DNA from 3 places in the Lysinibacillus sp. 10T31 genome. Region 3 is predicted to be linked to each of the others. Evidence: riboswitches for the same ligand, from Rfam matches in the RefSeq annotation. Region 3 holds a riboswitch; each other region holds the start of a gene.
The links. A riboswitch is a leader RNA that binds a small molecule or an ion and turns the genes downstream of it on or off. The one in region 3 is predicted to bind thiamine pyrophosphate.

Region 1 (6,995 bases), on a different contig from region 3:
TTCAAACTGGGACTTCTGGACTTTATTACCAGAGGCACTTCACCAAGTAACAATTGTTATGTCTGACCGCGGTATTCCGTCTGGTTACCGCAATATGCATGGTTTCGGTTCTCACACTTATAGCTTTATTAACGCTGAAAATGAGCGCGTATGGGTTAAGTTCCACTTCCGTACAGAGCAAGACATTAAAAACTTAACTGGTGCTGAAGCTGCTGAAGTAATCAGTAATGACCGCGAATCTTCACAACGCGATCTATATGAGGCAATTGAAAAAGGCGATTTCCCTAAATGGAAAATGTACATTCAAGTAATGACAGAGGAACAAGCTCGTGAGTTACCATATAATCCATTTGATTTAACGAAGGTATGGTATAAAAAAGACTTCCCATTAATTCCTGTGGGTGAATTCGAGTTAAACAAAAATGCGGACAACTACTTTGCGGAAGTTGAGCAATCAGCATTTGCACCGTCAAACATTATTCCTGGTGTAAGCTTCTCACCAGACAAAATGTTACAGGCTCGTATCTTTGCTTATGCAGATGCACACCGCTACCGCTTAGGTGTAAACCACCACTCGCTTCCTGTAAACGCACCAAAATGCCCATTCCGTTCATTCCATCGCGATGGTGCTATGCGTTTCGATGGCAACCTTGGTTCAACTTTGGGCTATGAACCAAATAGCTACGGCGAATGGGAGCATAATTTAGACTATAAAGAACCTGAATTACGTATTGACGGTAATGCTGGTATCCACGACTTCCGTGAAGACGACAACAACTACTTCGAGCAGCCAGGTAAATTATTCAACCTAATGACTGCCGAAGAGCAACAACGCCTATTCGAAAATACTGCTAATGATATGGCACCAGTTGAAGAGTTCATCAAACGTCGTCATATCCTTCACTGCTATTTAGCTGATCCAGCATATGGCGAAGGTGTAGCAAAAGCGATGGGTCTTTCATTAGAAGGTATGGATCTTTCAAACCCATATGTAAAACAACCAACAAACGTTTAACATATTCCAGCAAACAAACCTGCTGAGGCATAATTGATTTTTTCCACTTATTATTGATATCCAAATCCAACTTTTTACTCCATGTGAAGGGCAACTTCACATGGAGCTTTTTTATCTTAATGACAAATTGAGGGCTCTTCACCATAATGTGTGGTTGATTTACGTTCCGGCTGGGCGCTTTGCCGCTGACGCTTCGCTTTCGAGCAGATAAAACATTTGTTGTTACTGTCGCTACGCTTTCGCACAGATAAAACAATTGTAGCTGCCGCTTTGCTTTCGCTACAGAAAACATTTGCTGCCGCTTCGCTTTCGCACAGAGCAAAGCTTCCTGGGGGCGTCCGATGAGCCGCTTCGCTTCGCTGCAGGGTCTCATCTGTGACGCTGATCCCCAAGGAGTCGCCCAACCTCCACTCCAATCAACTTAAATACATGCGTAGGTTTTAACAAATGTCATCCACCACCTTTGGAGATAAACCAAAATAAGGCTTGTGCCTATAGACACAAGCCCGCATTAATAATTATTGATAAATTTGACTGCCTGCCTTTTTAAATTCCTCAGCCTTTTCCTTCATACCTTTGTGGATCGCTTCAGTCGTATTTAAGTCTTGATCTTTTGCATAATTACGAATATCCTGTGAGATTCTCATACTACAAAACTTAGGTCCACACATTGAACAGAAGTGCGCAGTTTTCGCCCCTTCTGCAGGCAATGTTTCATCATGGTATTCGACTGCACGCTCTGGATCTAACGAAAGGTTGAATTGATCGCGCCAGCGGAATTCAAATCGTGCCTTAGATAGTGCATCGTCACGCTGCTGTGCTCCCGGATGCCCCTTCGCTAAATCTGCAGCGTGTGCAGCAATTTTATACGTAATAACCCCTACACGGACATCCTCACGATTTGGTAAGCCTAGATGCTCTTTAGGCGTCACATAACATAGCATTGCCGTACCATACCAACCTATCATCGCAGCACCAATAGCCGATGTGATATGGTCGTAGCCAGGAGCAATATCTGTTGTCAGTGGCCCTAAAGTATAGAATGGAGCTTCCTTACAAACCTCTAACTGCTTGTCCATATTTTCTTTAATAAGATGCATTGGTACATGCCCTGGTCCTTCTACCATTACCTGCACATCATGCTTCCAGGCAATTTGCGTTAATTCCCCTAGCGTTTCTAGCTCCGCAAATTGAGCCTCATCATTTGCATCTGCTATAGAACCCGGACGTAAACCATCACCTAAAGAGAAGGCAACATCATAGGTTTTCATAATTTCGCAGATCTCTTCAAAATGAGTATATAAGAAGCTCTCTTGATGGTGGTATAAACACCACTGCGCCATAATCGAGCCTCCACGAGACACTATACCTGTTACACGATTAGCCGTTAATGGCACATAGCGCAGCAATACCCCCGCATGAATCGTGAAGTAATCAACACCTTGCTCAGCCTGTTCGATTAACGTATCACGATACACCTCCCATGTTAAATCCTCTGCCACACCATTTACTTTTTCTAGCGCTTGATAAATCGGCACTGTTCCTACTGGCACCGCGGCATTACGGATAATCCATTCACGTGTCGTATGAATATGCTTACCAGTAGATAAATCCATAATGTTATCAGCACCCCAGCGTGTAGCCCACGTCATTTTTTCTACCTCTTCTGCAATAGAGGATGACACCGCTGAGTTGCCTATATTGGCATTAATTTTCACGTGGAAGTTACGTCCAATAATCATTGGCTCGGCCTCAGGGTGATTAATATTAGATGGCAAAATAGCTCGTCCTGCCGCTATTTCTGAGCGCACAAATTCTGGATCCATATTTTCGCGAATCGCTACAAATTCCATTTCTGGAGTAATAATTCCCTTTCGTGCATAGTGAAGCTGCGTTACATTTTTACCTTTCTTCGCACGTAAAGGCTTTCTAGATAAGTCCGGAAAAACATTTTCATTCATTCGTGGATCATCAGCTTTGCGGAATCCATTATCTTCTGGCTTGATAGTACGACCCTCGTATTCTTCAACGTCACCTCGTTCTTTGATCCATACACTACATAAAGCTGGCAATCCTTTTGTAATATCCACCTTATGTGCAGGATCAGTGTACGGGCCGCTCGTATCATAAACACGTACTGGTGCATTTTCCTCTTCACCAAAACTTCCTGTCGTTGGACTTAGAGCAATTTCACGCATTGGCACTAAAATATCTGGTCGAGAACCTTCTACGTAAACTTTTTTACTTCCTTCAAAACTAGTCATAATCGTAATATTCTTGTCGCTAACTGTTGTCATAAACTACTTCGCTCCCTTTTACATTTATACAAGGACCGAATCTAGCTCACCCCAACAGAAAATCAATTTCGCCTTGGCGTAATTTGCGTCCGGAGGCTTTGTCTTCATTCAGCAGGTGTTTGGCACCCACTGATAAGGAATCTTAACCGCATTCATCTCATCACCTTCAAAGATAGGACTTTTTCGCTGAATGAAGACAAAAGCCGAATCCAAAAAAATTTGGATCCGGCTAAGAATGTAAAGGTATAGTTATTGCAAATAACATAGAGTGCAATAATGGTTAACTTTCCCACGCTGGTATGAGCCAGATCAGGTCCAAAGGGTCAAGAAACCTCTATGCGTTTCCCTCTCAGCCTGACTCATCAGACTCCCCTAGTTAATACTATTAAGTTTGATGCTAGTGTAGCAGATATTGTTAAGAGATGGAAGCTTCATTTGAATATTTTTGGTATATTCACCAAGAGTCAGCGTCAGATGAGACTTTAGAGCGCACGCATGCGAAGCAGCTCATCATTTGATGAATTCACTTTTATATGAATCCATTGAAGATTTATCGGAACAAAATCTCATTTTATCGGAACAATTTCAGTTTTTATCGGAACATTATCTTGTTTTATCGGAACAATTTTAACTTTTATCGGAACATTATCTTGTTTTATCGGAACAATTTCAGTTTTTATCAACTATGGGCAATCAAATGAGCGCCCAGCCGTTAGGTAAACAACAGCTCCGCTACGTAAATCACAATCGTCACTGTCATACAGCTCACAATCGTTGAAAATAAAACTGTTTGTGCAGCAGTTGCCGATTCTACGTCATATTCTAATGCCAAACTAGAGCTATTTCGTGATGTCGGGAACGAACTAGCTATAAAAAGTGATTGTGCCACGACACCGTCAAGACCAAGTGCAAAAATGATTAGCAATGCAACGGCTGGCCCTATGACTAGTCGTGTAAAACAGCTAATGAATACCATCTTATTGAACATGGATTTGATTTCAAGCTGTGATAGTTGTGCCCCTAACGTTATTAGTGCTACAGCGATAAAGCCATCTGCCACATGGTCTATCGGAATTCTTACAAACTGCGGAATAGCAATATTAAAATAGTTCATTGCAACACCAATAATAAGTGCATGAATAATAGGCATTTTGAGGAAGTCTTTCACAATAGACATGCCCGATTTTGTTGAAGAAATTAAATTGTACAAGCCGTAAGTATAGGTCGTCATATTTTGAAATATAACGAGAATGACCTGAATCGCCACTCCAATCGGCTGGGTCACAAAAATCATTTGTGCAACTGGAATTCCATAGTTACCCGAATTAATTAGGACAACACTATTTTTAAACACCGCAGCCTCTGTTTTTACTAAGCCGAGTCCCTTTGCTAGAAAGTGACTAAGCACCATTTGGCTTCCGATAAAGAGTAGAATAAATAACGCAACTTCCCCAAGCACAGACAGCTCTATACTCGTTTCATATATATTCACAAAAACAGCTGCTGGCATGAAGCAATATGTAATAAGTTGAGATAACGCCTTTAAATTAAAACGAAATTTCTTTTGTAAAACTGCACCAAGTACTAGAAGCACTAAAATTGGAGCTACAATTTTAAAAAAAATCATACCGAGATACATCATAGCTTGTCCCCCTTTCCTCTCCTATAGTAGTGCTGATTTAATACTTGGTCAATGTACCTTACCGTTAACTCATAGCCCTTTACGAGGCATTTTTAGCCCAATGCCTTTTACCATAAATAAAAAGACTGCCTCATATATTGAAGCAGTCTTTTGCTGAACAAAGTTAAACAAGCTTAAAGCGATTAACGACCTCTTGTAATTCTTTTGAAATCTCGTTCATATTATTGATGGACTCTGCAACCTTTTGTAGTTCCGCTTGTTGGTCAATAGCAGATGCGCTTACCTGTTCTGCAGATGCAGCAGTCTCCTCAGAAATAGCAGAAATACTTTGGATTGCCATAATCGCTTGATTTTTATGCTCTAACATATGAGAAAGTTTAGTCATTAACTCACTAATTGACGTTGCAATAGAACTAGACAGCTCACTATTGTCTTTAAATACAACCTCAGTGCTTTGTACTGACTCATTTTGAGCTTGTATTAAGCCCGCGTTTGAAGCAATGACAGCAACTGTTTGCTGAGAATTTTCAAGAATGTTATCTACCGTTTGCTTAATAACCTCTGTCTCATTTCTGGATTGCTCTGCTAGCTTTCGTACCTCTTCAGCGACAACCGCAAAACCTTTACCATGTTCCCCAGCACGAGCAGCTTCTATGCTTGCATTTAAGGCTAATAGATTTGTTTGCTCGGTAATACCCTGAATAGACGCTATAATTTGATTGATATTGGCAATATTAGACGCCAATGACTCCATTTGCTGTTGAATACGCCCATTCATTGCATTCGTTTCTGAATTACGTTCACGTAAGCTTTCGACTTCTTTCATTCCTTTTTCTGTAGTTGCTTGCGTTTTATTAGACAGCTCATCCATTTCATTTGAAAGCGTTGTAATAGTATCAATTTGATCGGATAAATCAATCATTCGATAATTGGTTTCTTCTGTATCCTCAGATTGCTTTGATGCTCCCTGTGCAATTTCATTAATAGCTACCGAGACTTCTTGACTTGAAGCAACTATTTCATTAAACGCCTCATGAACATTATTTGATGATTGATTGAGTAATGTCGTAGCATTCAGCACCGTTTGAATGGCGCTATTCGTTTGATCTAGCATATTATTATAAGCTCTTGCAACAGCACCAATCTCATCAGCCTTAATATACTTCTCATCAACTTTTTGAGTTAAATCTCCATCTGCTGCTGTTTCAATAGAAGTACGTAAAAACTTTAATGGCTTCAGGAATTTATAAATAAACAGTGCACTAGCGACGGTCATTAAAACGACTATAATAATTGACGCTATGATGGTAAAAACAAGCACATAATTATAGGTTTCTAATATTTTGGATTTTGGTAGCACTACTTGTACAGTCCATGTCTCATCAATACCATCTAAATTCATCGGAGCAAAAACGTTAAATGAATTTTCCTTAAGCTCGTCGGAATCCACATACATACTTTTTAGCTCGGCACTATCCATTGTTTGTTTAATGCTTGTCCAGTCCAAATTATCCTGCATATTTAATCCTTCTAATGACTCACCAAAGCTATTTGCAGTTAAAACTCCTTTGTTAGTAATAATAGCTGCATAGCCACCATCTGACTTTACGGACTCTGTCAATCCTTTTAAATAATCAATAGCTATATCAGCCGTCAATGTGCCAAAAAATGACCCCGAAGCATCCACTAATGGAACAGCAATCGTTGTCATTAGTACTGTTTGTCCATTTACCTTATAATCATATGGTTCCGTTAGAACGGATCTTCCTTCTTCTTTTGGTATCCAATACCACTCGGATATACTCTTGTCTTCCATGCCTTCAAGAGAAGCCGTTGTTATTCCATTTCCATCCTTACTTAAATAAGGTATAAAGCGATTTTTTGAATCCACTAAAGTAGCATTGATTGTTGGTTCTATATTTGTGGAGTTCTGTTCAAAAACAGCTCCTACACCAAGTAAATCTTCATTACTAGCTAAGTTAGTTTCCATCATATCTATTATGCCTTCTGCAGAAAGCTCGCCTTTTTTCTCCATACCCTC
Region 2 (6,995 bases), on a different contig from region 3:
AGAAAAAGGATAAAGGAGGTCGCGTACGATGAAAAAACTATCTGCTACAGCAAAAGTATATTTAGCGATTGTTTTTATCGTTTTGTATGCACCTATCTTCTATTTAATCTTCTATTCGTTCAATAGTGGCGGATCGATGAATAATTTTGAGTCCTTTACGTTAGAACATTATAAAGCCGTGTTTGAGGATTCACGTCTAATCGTAATTCTAATTAATACAGTCATCGTGGCATTACTCTCTGCATTGATTTCTACAATCATCGGGACACTAGGAGCTATTGGCATTGTCACTGTTAAAGATTCAAAAATGCGCAATACACTACTTTCTTTAAATAATGTGTTAATTGTTAGCCCGGATGTTATTATCGGTGCAAGCTTTTTAATTTTATTCACAATGATCGGTATTAAATTAGGCTTTACTTCTGTATTAATAGCACACGTAGCGTTCAGTGTTCCAATTGTTGTACTGATGGTCTTACCGAAACTATTAGAAATGAATAAATCTTTAATCGATGCTGCATTAGATTTAGGAGCAACGAAAAAAGATGTCATGATGCGTGTTATTTTACCGTATATTCAACCGGGGATTTTTGCGGGATTCTTCCTTGCCTTAACGTATTCTCTTGATGATTTTGCGGTAACATTTTTCGTGACAGGTAACGGCTTTAGTACTTTATCTGTTGAAATTTACTCTATGGCTCGTGCCGGTATTTCCTTAACGGTTAACGCTATTTCTGGTTTAGTATTCTTTGTAACAGTTATCGTCGTAGTTGGCTATTACTTCATTACAAGCCGTGCTAGTAAAAGAACGGGGGGAACTCAATGAAGCAATTAATTCAAGCAACAGTCGCAATCCTTGTCGTTTCCGCCCTTTTGTTCTATGCTGCTGACGCCCTAAGTGCCAGCGGTGGGAAAAGTGGTAAAGATACGTTAACAATCTTTAACTGGGGAGAATATATTGACCCAGATTTGCTGAAGCAGTTTGAAAAAGAAACAGGCATTCACGTCATCTATGAAACGTTTGATTCTAATGAAGCAATGATGACAAAAATTCAACAAGGTGGTACAGCTTACGATATCGCAATACCTTCTGAATATATGATTGAAAAAATGAAGGAAGAAAACTTACTTATTCCTTTAGATAAAACGAAAATCCCTAATATAAAAAATATCGATCCTTATTTTTTAGATTTACCATTTGATGACGACAATAAATATTCTGTTCCATATTTCTGGGGAACAGTCGGCATTGTCTATAATCCAAAGCTCGTTGGAAATTTAGACTTCTCATCTTGGAAGGACTTATGGGACCCTTCGTTAAAACGTAAAGTCTTTTTAGTAGACGGTGCACGTGAGGTGATTGGTATGGGCTTAAACAACCTTGGCTACTCACTCAACTCTTTAAATAACCAAGAGCTACGTAAAGCTACTGATAAACTAATTACATTGGCGCCAAATGTTAAAGCCATTATCGGGGATGAGATTACACCGCTGATGGTTAATAATGAAGCTGCTGTAGCACTCACTTGGTCTGGTCAAGCAGCAGACATGCTGTCAGAAAATGAAGATTTAGACTTCGCTGTACCAAAAGAAGGCTCAAACTTGTGGTTTGACAATATGGTTATCCCAAAAACATCAAAAAATATTGATGGTGCACATGCCTTCATTAATTTTATGTTGAAAGCTGAATCAGGTGCTCAAAACGCTGATTATGTAGGCTATTCTACCCCTAATATTGCAGCGATGAAGTTAATGGATAAAGAAGTTGTATCTGATAAGCGCTTCTATCCTTCTGAAGAACAACGTAAAACATTAGAAGTTTATAAAAACCTAGGTCCTGATTATTTAGGCAAATACAATGAGCTGTTTTTAGAATTTAAAATGAGTATTCGATAATCTAAGCTGTTCTCACATTACGTTGAGAACAGCTTTTTATCGTTTAGTTGGAAGTAAACTTCTTTGGAAAACTAGCAGGCCGTATTTATGTTAAACAAAAGAATCCCTATAACTTTACTAGTAAATTTCAGACTTATAGTCAATAGCAAACGTACAAGCCTTGTGGTAGACTGTAGTATATTTGATTAAAGAAAGGGGTATTCGATGACCCAGCAGAAGTCTAATAAGGCGGCTTTGTATATTTTAATGTTTAATATGTTTATCGCAATGGGAAGTATCGGAATTATTATTCCTGTCATGCCTGAGTATTTAAAACTATTTGGCGCTGCAGGACAAGTACTTGGTATGTTGATTGCAACGTTCGCCTTTGCACAATTCGTATTTTCTCCAATCGCTGGGAATCTTTCGGATCAATACGGTCGTAAAAATCTCATTATTTTCGGCCTTATCGTAACAGGACTTGCACAAATTGGTTTCGGGCTTTCAACAGATGTATGGATGCTCTTCTTGGCACGCTTTTTAGGTGGCCTTGGATCTGCATTTGTGGCTCCTCCTATAATGGCATTTGTGGCAGATGTCACAACGTATGAGGAACGAGGAAAAGGTATGGGTATGCTAGGGGCAGCAATGTCCTTGGGTTTTATGATCGGACCAGGTATCGGTGGATTCCTCTCAAAAGTTAGTTTGCATTTTCCATTCTATACTGCTGGATGTGCAGCTATCTTAGCAGCTATTTTATCGTTCTTTTTATTGCCTGCTACAAAACCGAACACAGCGAAAAAAGCGCAGAAGCAAGATAATCTTGTAAAGCAGATGGCTCGTTCAGTCCAAATGCCTTATTTTGTCATGCTAATTATCATGCTTGTATTCTCTTTCGGGATTGCTAACTTCCAAACAACATTATCATTATTTGTTACAGAAAAGTTTAATTACACACCTACTGATATCGCCATTATATTAGTTATGGGCGGCGCTTTTGGTGTTGTTGTACAGATGTTTGTTATTACACCACTGTTTAATCGTTTCGGCGAAATGAAAGTAGTGTTAGTCAATTTATTTATTGCAGCCGTTTCGATTTTCTTAATATTATTCGCATCTGGCTTTGCACTTATTTTAATTGTAGCGACAATCTTCTCTACAGCTACGACATTGATTCGTCCAGCTGTCAACACATTGATTTCAAAGCTTGCTGAAAATGAACAAGGCTATGCAGCTGGATTGAACAATGCGTATATGAGTCTTGGTAATATGATTGGTCCAGCTTTAGCAGGTATATTATTCGATTGGAATATGAACAGTCCTTATATATTCGGGTCTATTATTTTAATGGCTTGTTTCTTCCTTGCCCTAATTTGGACAATGAAAAAAGCACCACACCTTATGCATCCTGATACAAAATAGTCTGAAAAGTTATTGACTAATTTTAGTAGTATGCTACATTATTTATGAGAAAAACTAACAAATCAATTTCGCCTTGGCGTAATTGCGTCCGGATTTTGAATTGTGCCCGCACAATTCATTCCTTTCAAAATCCGTGACATCCGCCGGAGGCTTTGGGCCAACATGATGTTGGTCACTCAGTCGTTGCCACAGAACGTGGCGATCTTAGACTGAGTTCCTATATTTCAGCGGATGTCTTTTGTACCGAAAGCGTAGCGACAGGTACAGATGTTTGGACACCTGCTGAAAAGCAACTTATAACCGGCATTCATCTCACCACCTATAAAGGTGGAAGACTACTGCTGAAAGAAGTTAATTTAATTACCACTAGGGGAGTCTTTAAAAGGCTGAGACGTATATGATCATATACGGACCCTTTGAACCTGATCTAGTTCACACTAGCGGAGGGAAGTGGCGACACTTGCTTTTTACTATTAAATGCAAGGCCGCTTCCTATTGTTTTAAGGAAGCGGCTTTTTTACGCTTTAGCGGCGATTCTCTCAGGTTTAGCGGCGCTAACTATAAAATTCACATTCAAAGGAGTGGAAATTATGTCAATTCGAAAATTAACAATTATGGCCTTATTAGTAGCAATTGCCGTAGCAGGTTCTACCTTCGTTTCAATACCAACGGGAATTGCACGTGCCTACCCTGTCCAGCATGCCATTAATGTTATCGGTGCTATCATTCTTGGACCGGTGCCTACTGTTATGATCGCCCTCGTCACAGCCATTATTCGTATTTTAACAGGCACAGGCTCATTACTAGCTATACCTGGTAGTGTTATTGGTGCTTTATGTGCAGCTCTTGCCTATAAATACAGCGGCAAGCAATGGCTAGCAGGTGTCGGTGAAATGTTTGGAACAGGTATCATTGCCTCACTTATTGCAGTACCTTATGCACATTTATTAATGGGGACATCCGTTGCTGCTTTATTTTTCATGCCAGCTTTTTTAACATCAAGTACTATTGGTGCTATCTTAGGCATTGTCATTGCCAGCAATTTGCGTAAAACAGTATTTGTAACTACCCTTAACACTCAGCTTAAATAATGAATTTAAAAACGTTACTTTCATTAATTAAGAAAGTAACGTTTTTTATTCAAAGCCTATTCACCCATATTTCAACGGTAATCCCATTTCATGAGCAATTAATAAAAAGTCTTTTTTGCTTATTTCAAAATGACCAAATCTGAATTTATAGCCATATTTCGATTTATCCTCTACAAATTCTAAATAATCTAAGATTCTTTTTATCTGCACAGCTTTTGCATCTTTAAAAAAGTCTATATCTCTTCTAAAAGGAATAAAATTCTCTGCCATTTGGAACTCGTATATTCGCTCGTCCTTTACTCTTCCAATTGCTGTAAATGCTCTTACAGGCTCATTACCATCTAGACTTTTTTTAGGAGAATAATAAATGATCCAGTCTCCTTTTTGCATTCGTTTCAAAGGCCTTTCTTTACCATGGCATAGCTGACCAAATCCTCCCTCAACCCCTTTTTGCACATGATTAAGAGATACCACACCAATCCAATATTTCGTGTCTCTTTCAGGTGTAGGAAGAGAATTTTTATTAGGATTTAATGACATAGCTTCCGTCCCCTCTTATTTTGGAATCATCGCCAACGATTTTATTTTTTCATTTTCAAGAATCAACCTTTCTTCCAAAATCACTGGGTTTGGCAAACCATCCCAAGTAGTGGAAACGGTTGCAATACATTCTGTATCATCACCATCAATATTTTGGATAGTTAATTTAAAGCCTTTTGGCATAGGTGACGTGTAAAAGTTTTGTATTTCTTTCCTTCCTTTAAAAATTTCACCTTTAAAATTTTTTAATTCCCCATGATCTGCATACATATCTGATAAATCTTGGCCCTCTTCTTGTGCTCTTCTTAAATACTCCTTCATAACCTCTACAGCTTTCATTTCTCTTCACTCTTTCTTTTTTTATTTATAAGTTTTTAATCCCTATGAATGATTTTCATATACTTTTTTCATAATACTTTTCAATAGCTCTTTTTCTTCCAATGAAAGTACGTTTAAAACTTCATTCTCAGAAATCGCAAGAGTCTTCATTAATTCTTCCGCCAAATTTTCACCCTGTTCCGTAAGGCATATTAAATTTTCTCTTCTATTTTCTGGATTTTTCTCCCTATAAACATACTTTCTTTCTTCTAGTCCATCGATAAAAAAGCGGACACTATTTTTATCTAACTTTAAAATCTGCCCTATTTGAATTTGGCTAAGTTTTTGGTTTTTTACAGCCATCATGATCCCAACTTCTCTAGATTTCATTTGAAATTTTTCGCTAATATATTGCTCGAGATTTTCCTCTAAAGACTCCGCTAATTTAAAACTGAGAAAACCAAATGAATTCATTATATTGGTCATTTTTGAACCCCCAAATTTATAGTACTACAAAATGATAGTAATAAATTATTACTATCATAAATTATTACACACATATATATTGTTTACAAGATAAATTCCACTAAATTCACTTATTTTACAAAAATAGCATTCTAAAATTAATAGATCACCAGTTAAAGCGTATTTCTGCTGATTGAAGTGAAGACTGTGCGACATTATGAAGTAAAAGGGTTACACACAATTGTATGAATCCTTTTTTGCTCTGGTGGATGTCGATAAAATTAAATGTTGGGCGATAATCCCTGAAAGCATATGTCAAAGGACAAAAAAACGATGGTTCATTACTATAAAGCAATGAACCATCGTTTTAAATTACTAAGATCGTTTTTTCATGCCCTTTAATAATTGGGCAACATTTGTTTCCTCTGCCTGTATTGTTTTTTCCTCGACAAGCTGCTCTTTTTTCTTCGGCCTAGTGAAGAAGCCCCAACCAAAGCGTCGAATAGTTATATCTATGAAGAATAGTAGCATCCCTGCTAATAAAAGCCATGTTGCAATATTTTGGCGTTCCGCACCTTTTTTAGTAAATTCACGGAACACTTCGCTCGGTTCTTTCAAAACGGAGCCGCCTGTTTGCTTAGTTAATTCTTCGACTAACTTATCATTCACTGGACGTAATTCATATTCAGTACTATAAGGTACGCTTAAGCCTGCCTGATAAATGGCCTTTTCTTCATCGGCAATGCGGAAGAAAATTAGTCCAGGTTCTGCTTGTACGACTGCTCGAACTTGTGATGCTGAAATTATTTCAAGCTGTGTCTCAAGTTCTTCGCCCGCTTCATTGACGGCGACAATATCTAAGAACGCCGCTTCATTAGTTGGGTCAGTGATGACAAATGAACCGTCTGATTCTAGACGTACATCATAGGCAACATCGTTATAGCTCGGTAGCATTTTTGAAATAAGCGTTTGCCAAAACGTGCCCCAATTTTGCCATCTTGCCCAGTCTCCCGTCCATTTTCCTGTCGAATCAGAAGTAAAGGCGAATGTTTTGCCAAGGCCATATTGCCATTCTGCAAGGACTGGATCTTCCTTCTCACTTTCTGCAATAACAGTGGCTCCCTGCTTTGCTGTCGTGCCTATATAAGCATTCATTTTAGGTACACCATTTGCAAATAACGTGTTCCAGCCAGCTGTATTAAATATAGTTGGATAGAATGGGTTATCCTCAATATATGTGCGTGAAATCATGGCAGTTTCACGAGATAAAATAGAGGGGATCGC
Region 3 (6,995 bases):
GATAGTTTTACATGATGAGCATGGCGAGGTACATTTTCATCTCGTCCCTTATGCAGAGCCGGCTTCAGTACGAACTATTTTGGAGGATGATTCCATTCGATCTCATCAAGATGCGATGGAGAAAATTATTGAACATATTGGGCAAAGTTTAGATACGACCAAACGTAATGTTTTTGTTGGACATGCCTTTGTGACGAAGTATGGAGAAGAGGAAGCAAATACGAGTGATTCTGAGAGACCTTTATCAATAGGAGGCTCGGATTGCGTAAATGCAGCGTTGTTTAAGCCTTTTAATTACACAGCACTTGGACATTTGCATAAAGCGCATTTTGTGTTGAATGAAACCATTCGATATGCTGGCTCTCCATTAAAGTATTCATTATCTGAACACTTACATGAGAAGGGTTTTTTAATAATTGAGCTAGATGCGCAGGGAGAAGTCACTGTCGCAAAACGAAAGCTTATAGCTAGACGAGATTTACGTGTGGTAGAGGGCTTAATGGATGATTTATTGCAATTACCACCAAGTGATGATTATGTATTTGTACGCTTAACAGATACTACGTCAGTAACTTCGCCGATGGAACGTATTCGTACAGTGTTTCCTCATGCGATGCATGTTGAGCGTAAAGTAGTACGTCAAGAGGTAACACATGAAATTCAGGCGGTTGAGACAGAGAAGATAGAAGACATCGATTTATTCCGATCCTTTTTTGCAGATATAATTGGCATACAGCCTGATCAAGATACAGAGCGTCTATTCACAGAGATGCTACAAGAATTATTAGATGAGGAGCGAGAGACAGTAAAATGAAGCCTTTAAAGTTAACGATTACTGCATTCGGTCCATATAAAAATACAGAGGTTATTGATTTTCAACAACTTGGTGAACATCGCCTATTTGCGATTTCCGGAAAAACAGGTGCAGGGAAAACGACGATTTTTGATGCTATATGCTATGCACTTTACGGATCGGGTAGTGGTGAAGATCGTCAGGATACTGCAATGCTACGAAGTGGGTTTGCAGATGATGATGTCTATACTGCTGTGGAACTTGTTTTTGAAATGCATGATAAGGTCTATCAAATTTTACGTCAGCCGGGTCATATTAAAGCAACAAACAAAAGTGTTACTGGCAAGAAAATTGAACTGGCTGAAATCAAAGGAGACACGCTTGATTATAGTATTGTAGAAAAGCAACAAACGCTTGAGGTAGATAAAAAGCTACAGGATATAATAGGCCTCACAAAGGATCAGTTTAGTCAAATTGTTATGCTGCCGCAAGGTGAATTTCGCAAGCTGTTAACCTCAGATTCTACGAATAAAGAAGTTATTTTGCGCAAAATTTTTAAAACAGATCGATTTGGTGTGATGACAAAAAGACTTGATGCGAAACGAAAAGAAGCGGAAAGTGATTTGCTGCGTGCTCAACAATTAAAAGAGCATCTTCTTGGCCAAATTGCAGGCGCTTTACCACAGCGTTCGTCATCTTTATTTACTTGCATTACTAATAATACTGAAAATATGCATCAGCTGAAGAAGGCTCTGGAAGAGGAACAGGCCTATTATACGGAATGTATACAATTGGAACAGCAGCGCTATAAAGAGGCTTATGCACATCATCAAAAAGAGCAAGAATTTTATAGTAGAGCAAAAACACTGAATGAGCAATTTGATGAGCAAACTAATCGTCAGAATCGCCTACAAGCATTACTAGAAGAACAAGATATATATAGCGCAAAAGAACGTGAAATTGCATTAGCAGAGAAGGCAGAGCGTCTTGTCATACTTGAGCAACAATGTATCGATTTACGTGCTGAGCAAAATCGAAAAGAACAATCCTATCAGCAAGCAATGACAGAGCAGCAAAACGCAGAAGCTCAGTTAAAGATAACACAGGAAAAGTTTAACGTTGAAGAGGCGAAAGAACCTGAGCGTCAACACGTTTTACAACAGGAATTACAGCTGCAAGCATTATTACCGACATTCGAGGCGTATGAGAATAATGTGCAGCAAATGCAAATAGCTGAACAATATGTTGCAACAGCAAAGCTAGCAGTAGACGATAATAGTAAAATCGTAGAAGCGGGACAAATACAAATTCAGCAATTAGCAAAGACAATTGAACAATATGAAAACCAACTTGAGCCATATGAAAATTATTTAGAACAGCTACCGAAGCTAAAAGAACACGTATCATTACTAGCGCAAGCTGAAAAATACACAAGAGCAGTTGCAACTGCTGAGCAGGATGTAGCCACTACTAATGTTCATTATCAAGAAAGTAAGCAGGCTCTTCAAAAACTGGAGCAGCAATGGATTGCGAGTCAGGCAAGTATTTTAGCTCAGCAACTGAAGGATGGAGATCCTTGCCCAGTATGCGGTAGTACAACGCATATCGAAACACATCGTGAGCAATTAGAGATGATCGAATTAGCACAGGTGGAAGCTTTGCGAGGAAAGGCTACTACTGATGAGCGCAAGTTTTTAGAGAAAGAAGCTTTCTTGAATTCTACAAAGCATCTTCTACAAGAGGCGTTAGAACAGTTAGAGACGAATGAGATTGACCAATCGAATCAAGCACAAATTGTAGCTTCCTTGCAAAACGTAGAGCAACAAATTACGATCTTAAAAGTAGTGAGTAATCAATTGTCTGATGTACGTATGCAACAAAAGGATCATCGTACTCGCATGGAGCAGCTACATGAAAAGCACATAAAACTAGAGCAATATTTAGCTGAGAAGACGAAGGAATTGACTAAGCAACAAGCAATTGTGGAAGAGCAGCAAAAGCATATTCCAGAAAATCTTACGACGCTACAAGCATTGAAGCAGGCGATTGCTGATTTAGGTTCACAAAAGGTCGCATTACAAACTGCATGGAATCTCAGTCAGCAAAATCTGCAATCTGCCAAGGAAGCAACAAATAATGCTAGAATGACCGTAGAAATTACGAAACAGACTTTTGAGGAATTAAAGCTGAAAATGGATGAAAAGCGCGAGCAATTTTCAGTAAGTATGACGGAAGCTGGTTTTGAAAGCTATGAAGAATTTGCTACTGGAAAGCGGAGCATGCTGCAAATAGAAGCTTTACGGAAGGCATGCAATGATTATGCACTACAAATCCACACATTACAGGTACAAATTACTGAGGGACAAAAGCATCTTAAAGGGCAAGAGAAACAAGATTTAACGGTAATGGAAGAAAAGTTAGAGATGCTTCGTGTCACATATGAGGAAGCCTTTAAAGTATTGCAACAAGTGGAAGGATTTGCGAAGGCTTGCTCAGACTTTATCAAAAAAGTTGAGGAGACTGAACAGGAGATTCACTTACTTGAAAAAGAGGCAGGACGAGTGAAGGATCTGTATGCAATGTTAAATGGGCAGAATGCGAAAAAGCTGTCTTTTGAGCGCTATATTCAAATCAATTATTTAGATAAAATTACAGAGGCAGCAAATGTCCGACTTTATCATTTATCCAACGGTCAATTTGAGCTACGACGTTCAGATCGCTTAGAAAAGCATGCCAAGCAAAGTGGGCTTGGACTAGATGTGTATGATGCCTATACGGATCAATTACGAGATGTGAAAACATTATCAGGGGGAGAAAAGTTTAATGCGTCTTTAAGTCTTGCCCTTGGAATGGCAGATGTCATTCAAAGCTTTCAAGGTAATATCCGCATTGAAACGATGTTTATTGATGAGGGCTTTGGTTCTCTCGATGAAGAAGCGTTAAATAAGGCGATTGATACGCTTATTGATTTACAAGATTCAGGACGCATGATTGGAGTCATTTCACACGTTGCAGAGTTAAAAGCTACAATGCCTGCTGTGTTACATGTCGAAAAAGCGATGAACGGTCATAGTCAAACATATTTTGAAGTGAAATAACAAAGAAGCGTATCTCCGTTATGTGGAAATACGCCTTTTTGTTATTTTTTAGTTACGTTAGGATTTGTTCCTTTTTTTGCAGCGATTACTTTTTTGACAATTGGGATAACGATAGGTGCTAATTTTACAGCGGTTTTAACTACTTTAGATACTTTCACAAAATAACAGCTCCTTAAGTACTGTCTGTTCAAGGTTGAAATAAAACTTATCGGATGACGCGAACAGCTTGAATAATATTCCAAATAACGATTCCTAATGAAATGAGAATGTAAATTGCGAATGAAGCAAACCAAATGATAAGAAAAGTATTACTACCTGAATTTAGATCAAAATTGGTGCTGAATGATAAAGTTGAGAAAATAAAGACTGCAAATAATATTATTCCAAATGCGACTGGGATTAAATGTGATATTAGTGCTCGAATAGAGTGCCTCTTTACGTCGCTATCTTTTGCAACAAAGTAAACGACTAATGGCACAATAAAGGGTGCGAATAAAATGCTGAGATAACTAAAGGCAGATAAAATTTTTTGGTTCTCCATAGTAGTACCTCCTTTTTTAATATTTACGCATGAAAAACGATAAAGTTTCAAAAAATTAATTGTAGAAGAGGTTGTAATCGTAACAGTGTTTGCGTACAATGAGGTTGTTCAAATAAAATAAGATGTAACGACCACAAGGGGAGCTGATGATGTCAGCTGAGACTGGGCACGTAATGCCTTGACTCTTTGAACCTGTAAGTTAACACTTGCGTAGGGATTGTGGATAGAAACCGACACTTTTACGATGTGAGGCTCTGTCCTGGCATCGTTTTTTATCTTTATTGATGCCAGATAGGGACATATTTGCCAACTGATTTCTATTCCTGCTCTTGTATCCTACATCGGAACAAAGGAGAGAATATTATGGACAATAAAAAACTTTTAATGCTTGTGGAGATTGCGATATTCGCAGCGATTGGCCTTGTGCTAGATCAGGTTTCCTTTAAAGTATGGGCACAAGGTGGCTCTGTTAGTCTAGTGATGGTGCCAATAATTTTAATAGCATTCCGCTGGGGCCTTATTCCAGGTCTGACAACGGGATTACTTATTGGTGTTATGCAAACAATGTTTGGCGCCTATATTATACATTGGCTACAAGGATTACTTGATTATGGTGTTGCCTTTACAGTAGTAGGCTTGGCGGCCGTTGTTCGCCGACCAGTGCTCGATGCTGCCAGAGATTTAAACAAAAAGAAAATGGCACTTTATATTATTTTAGGAACGGTATTAGCAGGCTTTTTACGTTATGCAGCACATACTATTGCGGGCGCTGTATTTTTCTCGGAGTATGCTGGCGAACAAAATGCGTGGATTTATTCAATCATCTATAATGGAACATATATGCTACCAGCAACGATTTTAACAGCAATTGTCGGTGTTCTTCTATTTACGGCAGCACCTCAATTAATGCAACGAAAATCATAACGATTACGCCCTTCACATAAGTGGAGGGTTTTATTATTTATTTATTTATTTATTTATTTATTTATTTATTTAGGTGTGGCATTTGTTGAAAAGTATACACTGTATATAAGTTGATTGGAGTGGAGACTGGGCGACTCCTTGGGGATTAGCGTCACAGATGAGACCCTGGAGCGAGCAAATAGGGGAACGAAGGCTAAGAGCATCACATCCTGTGATAACGCCTTCGTGACCAACATCGTGTTGGCCCAAGCGGCTCATCGGACGCCCCCAGGAAGCTCTGCTCTGCGCGAAAGCGAAGCGTCAGCGGCAAATGTTTTATCTGTGCGAAAGCGTAGCGACAGCAACAAAGCGCCCAGTCGGAACGGAAATCAACCCCGCGCTATGGTGAGGAGCTTGTTTTTCAGCACTTTACAATTTATGATGGCATATAATATTTAAAGCGTTTAGCGTTTTTTGTATAAAAAGTTATGTTATATTAATGAATAGATATTAGATGAAAGGGACGTTAAAAATGATTGTAAAAACGCAAGAAGAGATTGAAGCTTTTAAAAAAATCGGCCGTATTTGTGCTGAAATTCGTGAGGCAATGAAGGCTGCTACAAAACCAGGTGTAACAACACTTGAACTAGATGAAATTGCAGGTCGTATGTTTGCTGAAGCAGGAGCAATTTCTGGACCTAAAGGGGAATATGATTTCCCAGGATACACATGTATTAGTGTAAATGAGGAAGTCGCACATGGTATTCCAGGTAAACGTGTGATTAACGAGGGCGATATCGTAAATATTGATGTATCTGGTTCATTAAATGGCTATTTTGCTGATACGGGCATTTCATTTGTAGTTGGTGAAGGCTATGAGGATAAAGAAAAGCTATGTCGCGTAGCCAAAAGTGCTTTCGACCGTGCGATGACAAAAGTAAAAGCTGGATCAAAATTAAACCAAATTGGTAAAGCAGTTGAGCGTGAAGCATATGCCAATGATTTAACAGTAATTATGAACCTAACAGGACATGGTTTAGGTCGTTCTTTACATGATGAGCCAAATCATATTTTAAACTACTATGATGCTTGGGATTCTACAATTATGAAAGAGGGCATGGTGCTTGCAGTCGAGCCATTTATCTCAGCGAAAGCGGAGCATATTGTAGAGTCTGGTGATGGCTGGACATTCGTTACGCCAGACAAATCATTAGTTGCTCAAATCGAGCATTCAGTTATCGTTACTAAAGACAAACCAATTATTTTAACTTCTCTAGATGAACAATAAAAAAGCTAAAAATCCTGCTAACCAATTTATTTTTGGTAGGCAGGATTTTTTTTAATAAATAATATACCGACAAGTAGCACTCCGCATAAAAACAAGGCTGCAGTTGACACAAGTAGCTCATCAAAACCATTATGTAATGCGACCCCAATATAGGACCAGATAAATACACTTGGATAGATAATATCAAAATAATGGAATCGAATATGTAGCGCTATTGCTGCTCCTATTGTCAGTAAAATAACTGCCCAAAGTGGATCACTAAGGCCAAGACCATTCCATTGATAAGATGTTAGCGTAAAGCTTACATTTGTCATCAGGCTAAATGTAACCCATGCTAAATAAACCGAGAAGGGTATACGACCTGTGAGTGAA

Region 1: it holds a riboswitch for thiamine pyrophosphate, as region 3 does, so the genes downstream of both, thiC (phosphomethylpyrimidine synthase ThiC) here and thiT (energy-coupled thiamine transporter ThiT) in region 3, are expected to answer to the same signal.
Region 2: it holds a riboswitch for thiamine pyrophosphate, as region 3 does, so the genes downstream of both, thiW (energy coupling factor transporter S component ThiW) here and thiT (energy-coupled thiamine transporter ThiT) in region 3, are expected to answer to the same signal.

What each region holds. Positions count from the first base shown of each region.
Region 1 covers NZ_JBFTHS010000016.1:80,744-87,738, reverse strand. The annotation lists gene AC1DCY_RS11445 (catalase) at 1-1,015, shown strand, start outside; gene AC1DCY_RS11440 (hypothetical protein) at 1,132-1,407, opposite strand; gene thiC (phosphomethylpyrimidine synthase ThiC) at 1,534-3,312, opposite strand; TPP riboswitch at 3,582-3,696, opposite strand; gene AC1DCY_RS11430 (AEC family transporter) at 4,025-4,954, opposite strand; gene AC1DCY_RS11425 (methyl-accepting chemotaxis protein) at 5,118-6,995, opposite strand, start outside.
Region 2 covers NZ_JBFTHS010000032.1:24,786-31,780, reverse strand. The annotation lists gene AC1DCY_RS18080 (ABC transporter permease) at 1-32, shown strand, start outside; gene AC1DCY_RS18075 (ABC transporter permease) at 29-826, shown strand; gene AC1DCY_RS18070 (ABC transporter substrate-binding protein) at 823-1,896, shown strand; gene AC1DCY_RS18065 (MFS transporter) at 2,101-3,297, shown strand; gene AC1DCY_RS18060 (hypothetical protein) at 3,450-3,698, shown strand; TPP riboswitch at 3,656-3,763, shown strand; gene thiW (energy coupling factor transporter S component ThiW) at 3,888-4,388, shown strand; gene AC1DCY_RS18050 (EVE domain-containing protein) at 4,449-4,928, opposite strand; gene AC1DCY_RS18045 (ketosteroid isomerase family protein) at 4,944-5,267, opposite strand; gene AC1DCY_RS18040 (MarR family winged helix-turn-helix transcriptional regulator) at 5,310-5,732, opposite strand; gene AC1DCY_RS18035 (VWA domain-containing protein) at 6,087-6,995, opposite strand, start outside.
Region 3 covers NZ_JBFTHS010000018.1:38,689-45,683, reverse strand. The annotation lists gene AC1DCY_RS12200 (exonuclease SbcCD subunit D) at 1-814, shown strand, start outside; gene AC1DCY_RS12195 (AAA family ATPase) at 811-3,891, shown strand; gene AC1DCY_RS12190 (magnetosome magnetite crystal formation protein family) at 4,097-4,432, opposite strand; TPP riboswitch at 4,559-4,667, shown strand; gene thiT (energy-coupled thiamine transporter ThiT) at 4,796-5,356, shown strand; gene AC1DCY_RS12180 (hypothetical protein) at 5,495-5,794, shown strand; gene map (type I methionyl aminopeptidase) at 5,868-6,623, shown strand; gene AC1DCY_RS12170 (hypothetical protein) at 6,650-6,995, opposite strand, start outside.